DNA from 3 places in the Mesorhizobium sp. BR1-1-3 genome. Region 1 is predicted to be linked to each of the others. Evidence: predicted binding sites of a transcription regulator. Region 1 holds the regulator's gene; each other region holds the start of a gene.
What was found. Region 1 encodes LexA, which represses DNA repair genes until DNA is damaged. Its sites were predicted from a motif close to TGTTCNNNNTGTGTTCNG; they were not measured.

Region 1 (3,280 bases):
GATGCCTTTCGGATTGGATTGGCCAGCTCTCTACCTGATGGGCAAGGGCCTGACGATGATGATCGCCATATCAGGCTGGATCTCCGAGCGTTCGCCTGTCGATGGGGTCGGGCTGATTTCGCAGCAGTCGGTCCTGCTGGTGGCCATTGCCCTGGTCATCGCGACGATGGCGACGACATGGCTGCGGCTCGCGGCTCTGCCATTCGCGTTGGCAGGCTTGCTGACCGTCTCGGATACGCGCACGCCCGATGTGCTGATCTCGGAAGACGCCCGGCTGGTGGCGTTGCCGATCGGTGGCGGTGAGCTTGCCGTTAGCCGGCAACGGCCGAACGGATTCACCGTCGACAACTGGAAACGCGCGCTGACATCGGAAACCATTGTCGTTCCGGAAGTGTTCGACAACAGCGATGGGCAATTCGACGTCGCGGATGCCGTTGAGCTACCGCCGGGATCGCCGTTCTATTGCTCCTCAGGCGTTTGCGTGGCCAGGCACATGTCCGGTGCGATCATTGCCTATGTCGAGGACCGCAAGGACACCTGGAAAGCCTGCGGCTTCGCCGAGCTGATCGTCGTCAACGACGCCACCGCCTATGACGCCTGTCATAACCCGCTGGTTCTCGTCATCACCAAGCGGCAACTGGCTCGCAAAGGCAGTGCCGCGGTCTTCTTCGATCGCCAATCGGCGACCACGCCGGCGACGATCAGCTTCGCGGTGGACAGCCCATATCGGCCCTGGCACACGCAACGCAAATACTCTCGCGAGGCGAGGGGGCTGGCACCCTTCAAGAAACCCGAGAAGCCAGTGGTCAACCCACAGCCGTCTCAGTAGCGACGGATCAGGCCGACGAGCTTGCCTTGCACCTTGACCCTATCGGGCCCGAAAATCCGTGTCTCGTAGGCTGGATTGGCGGCTTCGAGGGCAATCGAGGCGCCCTTGCGGCGGAACCGCTTCAGCGTCGCTTCCTCTTCATCGACCAGCGCCACGATGATCTCGCCGGGGCTGGCCGTGTCGGCGTTGCGGATGATGACGGTGTCGCCGTCGAAGATGCCGGCCTCGATCATCGAATCGCCCTTGACCTCCAGCGCATAGTGCGCGCCGCCCATGATCATGTCCGGCGGCACCGAAATCGAATGCGTCTGATGTTGGATGGCATCGATCGGCACGCCGGCGGCGATGCGACCCATGACCGGGATCGAAACGGCAGAGACCGCATCGTCGTCATTGCCGGGCGAAGGCATCCGCGAAGGCGCCGGCTTGATCTGCCGGCCAAGAGCACCACCCTGACCAAGACTGCCCTGGATGACGCTTGGCGAAAACTTCTTTGCCGCATTGAGGCCTGGCGCGATGGAGTCCGGCAGCCGCAGCACTTCCAGCGCGCGGGCCCGATTGGGCAGCCGGCGGATAAAGCCGCGCTCCTCAAGGGCCGTGATCAGCCGATGAATCCCGGATTTGGAGGCAAGGTCGAGCGCCTCCTTCATCTCGTCGAAGGATGGCGGAATGCCGCTCTCCTTCAGGCGTTCGTGGATGAACATCAGCAGTTCATGTTGCTTGCGTGTCAGCATGGCGGCCCCCAGGTTCCCTGAAACCAGAATCGAAAAACAAACCCAGAACAAACACTATCTGTTCCAGTTGTGTTCTGCAACCGTTTAAAGTTTAATGAATTTGTTAAGGCTACTGAAATTATTTGGCGCTTGCCAGCGGGTTACGATCGACGGGCGCCACCTTCGGCAATGCGCCTGCTCACATTGAAATTGTTATGGTTAATGACCTGTGGCTTATCCCCTACCAAAGCTTGGCATTATCTGTCGATCGACCTCGACAAGGGGCGATTGCAACCTTCGGGACGTTCGTTGGCCGTGAACGAAACGGAGCCAAAACGCCAACGTCAGTTGGGCATTTTGGCTGGAAATTCAGCTCTCCGTTATTTGCCAGGCAGTGAGGGCAGCGACGGCGGATCGCCGGGATCGGTGCGTCAGGTAACGGCTTCCTTGACGGCGAAACGCTGGTCCTTCCATGCACCCGTGCGCAGAATGTCTTCCAGAACCTCAACCGCCAGCCACACATCCTTGTAGCTGACATAGAGCGGCGTGAAGCCGAAACGGATGGTCGACGGTGCGCGGAAGTCACCGATCACCCCGCGCTCGATCAGCGCCCGCATGATTTGATAGCCATGGTCGTGAAGGAACGACACCTGGCTGCCGCGCCTGGTCGCGTCGCGGGTAGTCTCCAGCGCGAGACCGTAGGCGCCGCACTTGGCTTCGACGAGCTGGATGAACAGTTCTGTCTGCGCGACGCTCTTCTTTCGCAATGCCGCCATGTCGACGTCGCTCCAGATGGCAAGCGCGCCTTTGAGCGCCCGCATCGACAGGACCGGTTGCGTACCGCACAGAAAACGGCGGATGCCGGTGCCGGCAACATAACCCCGTTCGAAGGCAAAGGGCCGCGCATGGCCCCACCAGCCGCTGAGCGGCTGGCTGATATCGCCGTGGTGGCGCTGTGCGGCATAGATGAAGGCCGGCGCGCCCGGACCGCCGTTGAGGTACTTGTACGTGCAGCCGACAGCGAAATCGGCATTTGCCTGATCGAGCTCGACGGGCAGGGCGCCGGCGGTGTGGCAGAGATCCCAGACGATCAGCGCTCCGGCCGCATGAGCCCTGCGCGTCAGCGCCGTCATGTCGCGCAGTTCACCCGATTTGTAATTGACGTGGTTGACCAGCACCACCGCGACGTTTTCGTCGATCAGCTCTTCGATGGTCGGCGCGTCGACGCCCGCGAGGCGCAGCAGGACGCCATCCCGGGTCGAGGCCACGCCTTCGGCGATGTACAGGTCGGTGGGAAAACTGTCACCTTCGGCGACGATGGCTGACCGGCCGGGCCGCATCTCCATCGCTGCGTGCAGCACCTTGTAGATGTTGGTCGATGTCGTGTCGCAGACAACGGTCTGGCCGGCCGCGGCTCCTATCAGGCGTCCGAGTTGGTCGCCGAGTTCGATCGGCATCTCGAACCATCCGGCCGTGTTCCAGGCTCGGATAAGATCTCGGGCCCATTCCTGCGTCGCCGCCTGCTGCAGCTCGCCGAAAACGGCATGAGATGCTGCCCCCAGTGAATTGCCGTCGAGATAGATCACCCCCTCCGGCAGAATGAAACGGTCGCGCATGGCCCGCAGCGGATCCGTGGCATCCATCGCTTCGACTGCGGCGAGATCAGGAATTCCACTCATGGTCAGTCCCCGGTTGTTCGCGAAGGGTTTCCGCCACAGAGCGTCCCTTCGGTGAGCCT
Region 2 (3,280 bases), on a different contig from region 1:
AGAACCGCTCGCCGGCTTCGTCCTCGACCTGGAAATAGTCGCGCACGGCGGCAAGCTCGGCGTCGCGCTTCCACCACTCGCCGAACACCCGCTCAGGGCCATCGGCGCGCTTCACCTTTCGACGGATACCTCTCCAAGTAAAGCTCGCCGGCGGATGATCGGGCAGGAGCGCTATCGCCTCGATCAGCTCCGGCATGGCAAACAGACGAGCCGGACGCGGCCAATGGTCTGGCCATGCCTCGCCGGTCTCAACGGACGCGGGCGCTACACGCCGGAACGATCGCTCGGGCACGTCGCTGGCCACCGGGGTAAACCGATAGAGCTTTTCCTCACCGACACGATTTCCGAGGATGTCGATCAAGTCCGAGATATCCGCATCCCGTTGCTCGATGAGCGACGAAATGGTCTGCGTGGGTGTCAGTGGTTCGGCCACAGGTGCGGACAAGCGCATCAACTCGATGCCGAAGCCCGGATCGACCGTCTCGATCTTGTCGCAGATGAGCCGCGTCAGGCGCTTCACGTCACGGACCGGCAAGGCCGTGCCGACGCGGATGGCTTCGATACGGTTGTCGACGCGGTAAAGCAGCAGGTCGAGCCGCCGGGCACCCAGACCCTTCGTCTCCAGCTCTACACACAGCGCTTGAACAAGCTTGCCAGTGTAGCGGGCGATCGTCTCGGCCGCACCGATGGGTTCGCCAAACGCACGTTTTACCTCGACCACATCCGCCGGCCGGACCGGCTCTATCGGTTCGGCAAGGCGTCCAGCCGCCTGGTCAAGGCGGCGACCGAGTTCCGGCCCGAAGCGCAGCGTCAGTGGCGCTCGCGGCTGCTTCAGAAGCTCCCCTACCCTGTCGAAGCCCAAAACCCGCAGACCGCCAACGATCGCATCGGGCAATCGCAGCGCCGCGATGGGCAGAGGGAGGATCGCATCATAGGCTGCGTTGACGGCGACCACGCTGATGGTCTGATTGACGTATCGCGCAACGGCGTGAGCGGTACCCCAGCTATCGGCTATCGCGGCCCGCGCCGAAAAGCTGACTTGGTTGAGACGGTCGACCATATCGGCCAGCATCAACTGTTCGCCGCCATGAAGGTGATCGGCGCCCGTGGTATCCATGACCAATCCGTCCGGAGGATCCACAGCGACGATCGGCGCGTATCGCCGTAATGCCCATAGCGCCAGCCGCTCCAATGCCTCACCGTCTGCCTCGGGTTCGGCATCCATGACCGCCAGCCCCTGAACGAGCGCCTGTGCTTTCGTCGCCGGCATTCCCACCCGCAGGCCCGCTTCCACAGCCGCGCGATCTGTTGCTACCACCAAGCGACGGTTGCCTTGCTGCCCGACCAGCACCAAGGGTCTATCCGGTGGCGGCGAGACGTCGCCCAATTTCCTTCTGAGCCGGTCGGTCGACCAGCTTGGAAGGAAGAGCGAGACGACCCTTTGCATCACAAGCCTCCACTTCGATATCGAGCGTTTCCCCTCCACGTGATCGGATCAATTCAAGTTGCCATCGTGCCCGGCCGACGCCTGGCACGGGCAGCGGTCGCGACGGCAGCACGGAAACGCGCCAGCGCGTGACCGAAGCCGTCGGCTGCCCGAAATCGGCAGCTTCGGTCTGGCGGCGCCAGCGGCGGATGGCGATGCCCATCGCGCCGGAGCCTTCCGATGCAAGCTGCAAACGTCGCGAGGCCGTCATCGAGAGCCGGGCAACTTCGGCAACCACAGCCCCAAGCCCCACATGCCGCAAACCTTCCTCGAAGCAGGCGAGCAAGGCTTTGTCGTCACCGGCTTCGACATAGATCACCCGGTCGGGGTGAAGTCCGACCTGGGCGATTGCCGGCGCAAACAGATCCTGGCGCGTCACGCACCACAGCACCTTGCCTTGCGTTCTGGCCGCAATGCCCGCCGCAAAAAGCGACGCGGCGGCGCCATCGATTGCTCCATTGCCGCCGCCGGCAACTTCATGGAGAGCGCCAAGTGCCACACCGCCGCCTGGCAGATGACTGTCGATAGAGGAGATACCGAAGGGGAGCACCGCTCTTTCACGCGTATTGCCGCCTTCGAGACGCGCAATGCGATCTCGCAGATCGGAAATGGCAGCGTTTGGCGCCGATGCACTCATCTGTCCTCTGAACGCGAAATGCTGTGATATGTTCCTCATTTGTTCTCTTCCTAATGAAGAGTCAATGGCATGGTGCGGTGGCGCTGCGGAAGAAATGTTTGGCGCGACCGCTGCCTCGTGACGAAGGCCACGATGCCGCGCTGGACGTCGCGCCGGCGACTGCCGGCGCCTAAAGGAAAAACGGCGCATAAACCGCAGTCCTGCGCGCGTCCGCAAATGCGGACATTGTCGCGCGCAGGACGGAGGAAATTCGCCCCCGCCGCGGGCGGTTAACAGGACAGCCGTAGGAGCGTCAGCATAGCGCCGGCCGCAGGACGGGACGCGGGACCGACTGTCCCCGTCCGCGGCGGTCCGCATCTTGATCGGCGATGGAAGCAGTTGCCTTGGAAACGGGATGATGCGCCGATCATTGTCCAATGGGTTATCGCGTTGAAAAAACAGACCTTATTCTTCTATCGGCAACAGCCTATTGACTCCAATGTTCTTATTTTGTTCACTGTCGACACGATTGGCACAGGAGGCGAACCATGGAACTTCGCTTGAACATTGAAGGTGCAACGCCCGAAGAACTGGCACGCGGTGTCGCGGCAGCCGAAGCAGTCTTCGCGCGAGCCGGCATAACGCCCTTGCAAGGCGCGGAAGGTTTGTTCGCGTTGGAGGGGTGGGAAATCAAAGGCTTTCCGGAAGACGACAAACCTACCGAGGATGAGGACCGAGCGGCCATAATCTGGGAAGAAGCCGACGAAGCTGCGACAATTGCATGTTGTGCGGACTGGCCGGAGGACACGATTCCGCACCATCAGATCATGGAACTGATCGACGTTCCCCGAACGAGATTGCAAGCCGAGGCGCTTCCGGACACGTGGCCGGCGCGCAAGCAGCTCTATCCTGACGTCGTCAAACGGCTTGAGGTTACTGCTGGCCCGGACCGCCAGATCGATTTCGATATTGCCTTCGTTCTGGGTTGGGTCCCCGAGCGGCCGACGCTGGATCGGGTCGAGCCGCTATCGGAAGACGGCGATCGTATCCCCTTCTTCACCAGCGACCTTGCCCAGGTTGAGGAAATGGCCCGCAAGGCGCTCAAGGACTGGACGATCGAGATTGACCGGGATCCCTATGATGCCCGCGTTTTCGACCCTGCAGCCGCCGATGACGGT
Region 3 (3,280 bases), on a different contig from region 1:
ATGCCGCCGTGCTGGCGCTCGGCCTCGGCGGCCGCGGCAAGCCCGCCGACAACCATCATGTCGGCCCCATGCACCCCGAATATGCCGATATCGGCCCGGCGAAGCGTGACGTCGAGCAGTCGAAGAAGCTGTTGGCCGAGGCCGGCAAATCAGACCACGAGTTCGAGCTCATCTCCGTCGACGTCGAATGGCAAAAGAGCACCGGCGACGCCATCGGCGCGCAGATGCGCGAGGCCGGCCTCAAGATCAAGCGCACCGTGCTGCCCGCCGCCACCTTCTGGAACGACTGGAGCAAATACCCCTTCTCCTGCACCGAATGGCTCGGCCGCCCGCTCGGCGTCCAGGTGCTGGCGCTGGCGTATAAATCCGGCGCCGCCTGGAACGAGAGCGCCTACGCCAATCCCGAGTTCGACACGCTGCTCGACAAGGCACTGGCGACACCCGACGCCAAGGCGCGCAAGGAGATCATGGGCAAGATCGAGCAGAATTTGCGCGATTCAGGCATCATCATCCAACCCTACTGGCGCTCGGTCTACCGGACCTACCGCAAGGGCGTCGAAGGCTGCGAACAGCACCAGGCGCTGGAGCAGCACTTTGAGAAGGTGTGGATTGAGAGCTGAGAGGCGGTCCGCGCTAGCGGACGTAAAGCCAATTGCTTGGCTTTACGAGCCTCGAACGCTCTGAGCCTGCGAAGGGCCGGGCGACGGTGATGCGCCGGCATTTCTAACCTTCTCCCCTTGTGGGAGAAGGTGGATTGCCGCGCAGCGGCAAGACGGATGAGGGGTGTTCCAGCTTGGCGATACGCCAACAGTAAACGCCCTGAACCAGAGCAGAACCTTCACCGCCTCACTCCGTCACGCACCCCTCATCCGTCTCGGCGCTGCGCGCCGATCCACCTTCTCCCACAAGGGGAGAAGGTCAGAAGCGTCAGCGCCCCTTCAAGTGCAGGGCTAGCCGGTGGATCGCTGCGATCATCTGCGGGTTGAAAATGGCCGGCGCGAATGCCGGTGAGGCAGTTGCCTGAGCCCGCGCCGGCCACTGGCGAACCTGGGTCCGCCGCCCGGATTTTTTACCGCCCCGCCGATGCCCGATCAACCAGGCCGGACGTTTGGTACGCAAGCGGACAAAGCCTCACCGGGCCGGCTTCAGCAGCGTCCAGATCCAGCCGGCAAAGGTCAGCACCAGGAACGGATAGCCCGCGGCGGGCAGCGGTGCCGAGGTAGGCAGCAAGGGCGCCCCCCAGAGGATCATGCAAGCCGAGACGACAAACAGCACGGCCGCCACCAGCGCGGTGAGCCGCATCCACAGGGCAAATGTCCTGGGCACGCTGACCATGACCAGTGCCGCCGCCCAAAGCGAGATGCCGCCGACATAGGAGGGCACGCTGGCCTCCAGCCCCGCCGCATTGCCCGCCATCAGCAGGGTCTCTCCGGCCAGGAAGGTCAGGAAGCCCGCGGCTATGCAGTCATTGCCCAGCCGCTGGTATTTCATCGTCAACAGCGCGGTGGCGACCACCAGTGCGGCACCGTCGATCGTCCAGAGTGTTTCGCGAAGTGGGGCGCTGGCGACGAAGGTGCCGGCAAGGCCGAAGGCACCGCCGATGGCGAGGCCGATCGCGGCGACGGTGTCTAGAGTGGAACGCATGTGATGTCTCCCCAAGCCGGGAGAGAGGATACGACAGGGCGGGGCGTTTACAATAGGTGACGGGCGGACATCGGAGAAGGGGAATGGAGCGGACGGCCAAGTATTCTCGCCGCCTGTACGACAGGGCTTCCCTGCTACAAGGGGAGGCGTTTTCCCCGGCAATTCCCGATTAGGATACGACGTAACCGATTGCAAATGCTCGGCAATAAAGTCTCTTGTGTAAGTTCCTGTTTTGTTCCAAAATGCGCCTTGACGCAATTCCAGTCGAACATCTGCCGATGCAGCCCTAAATAGGCAACATGACCGCAGCTACGCAATTCGATCTTAAGTCTTCCGACCCCATTTCTCCTTGGTTGGAAATGGGTGCGTATGAGGCCCTTTGGCTGGACCATGGGGCATCATTTAAGTCGATTGCCGACAGGTTCGGCGGTGTCCCCTTTTCTGTTCCCTCTGATTTCGTCCCATATCCCACAGCAGTCAAATATGCCGAACTAGCAGATGAACAAATACGGAAATTTAGCTCTGCTCCGTATGGTGTCAGGATTCACGGCGCCGGCGAATATCCCAACAAAATTCGTGTAGCGAAACATCCTATCGAACTGCTTTATTATCAAGGCTATTGGGCGCTCTCAGAACAGCCTTCTATTGCAGTGGTGGGCACTCGTGAGCCAAGCGATGAAGGTATTTTGCAGACCCGCCGAATAGTCCAGGGGCTGATTTCTGACAAAATTATTCCGGTCTCCGGGCTGGCGAAAGGGATCGATGCAATTGTCCATGAAACAGCCATATCTCTGAAATTCCCCACAATTGCAGTAGTGGGAACTCCAATTTCTACGGCTTATCCGAGAGAAAATAGGGGTATTCATGAGAAGATAGCCCGAGAGAACCTTTTGATATCGCAGGTTCCGGTTGTGGCATACAAGGCTATGCCCTTGAATAAGACGCGAACCTTTTTCCCAGAGCGGAACATAACGATGAGTGCTTTGACGGATGCAACTGTTATTGTTGAAGCTGGGGAAACATCTGGAACACTCACGCAAGCGCGAGCGGCTTTAGCACAAGGTCGACCGCTATTAATTCTTGAAAGCTGTTTTCATAGATCCGATATAACGTGGCCCCACAGGTTCGAGGAACTAGGCGCGATCCGAGTTTCTGGTATTGAAGATATTTTGGCAAATGTCAGCGCGCTTTACAAAGATCGATGATCTGACACGCGGGGAGCATGGCTTCCTAGAGAAAGATGACTATATCCTTTATCTGGTATACCGCGCACGGGGGTTATAAGTCCGAGACGAACAACCACATCTTAAACTTTAAAATGAGCCCTGCAATCCGCGATGAGAATGTCCATCGCTATAAACATAAGGCGCGGTCAACTGACTATTGGGCAGAAAAACTTCGTAGCGCAGTGCTAACGGATCGCTTGTCAAAGATTGCTTGGTGCCCTGTTCCGTGCAGTAAGCCCGTCAGCCACCCAGCTTATGACGATAGACTTTTGCGACTGATAACTCGAAGTTTTGGAGCTGGCGCGATAATTATTAATTGTATAAAACAAATTGAAGAACGCGTTGCGGCTCATGATACTAGTAATCGACCAGACCCCGCAAGTTTGAAGGCGGGCTGGGCATTCCAAACT

Region 2: a site for LexA is predicted at 2,153-2,170, ahead of LB559_RS05030 (ImuA family protein). Genes of this name have one in related genera too.
Region 3: a site for LexA is predicted at 1,867-1,884, ahead of LB559_RS20015 (DNA-processing protein DprA). Genes of this name have one in related genera too.

What each region holds. Positions count from the first base shown of each region.
Region 1 is NZ_JAIUIC010000001.1:31,372-34,651, reverse strand. Features, by position in the region: gene LB559_RS00155 (ComEC/Rec2 family competence protein) at 1-829, shown strand, start outside; gene lexA (transcriptional repressor LexA) at 823-1,563, opposite strand; gene kynU (kynureninase) at 1,974-3,221, opposite strand.
Region 2 is NZ_JAIUIC010000002.1:130,280-133,559, reverse strand. Features, by position in the region: gene LB559_RS05035 (DUF6504 family protein) at 1-1,447, opposite strand, end outside; gene LB559_RS05030 (ImuA family protein) at 1,359-2,123, opposite strand; gene LB559_RS05025 (hypothetical protein) at 2,651-3,280, shown strand, end outside.
Region 3 is NZ_JAIUIC010000008.1:284,715-287,994, reverse strand. Features, by position in the region: gene LB559_RS20025 (ABC transporter substrate-binding protein) at 1-620, shown strand, start outside; gene LB559_RS20020 (hypothetical protein) at 1,132-1,644, opposite strand; gene LB559_RS20015 (DNA-processing protein DprA) at 1,944-2,849, shown strand; gene LB559_RS20010 (hypothetical protein) at 2,963-3,280, shown strand, end outside.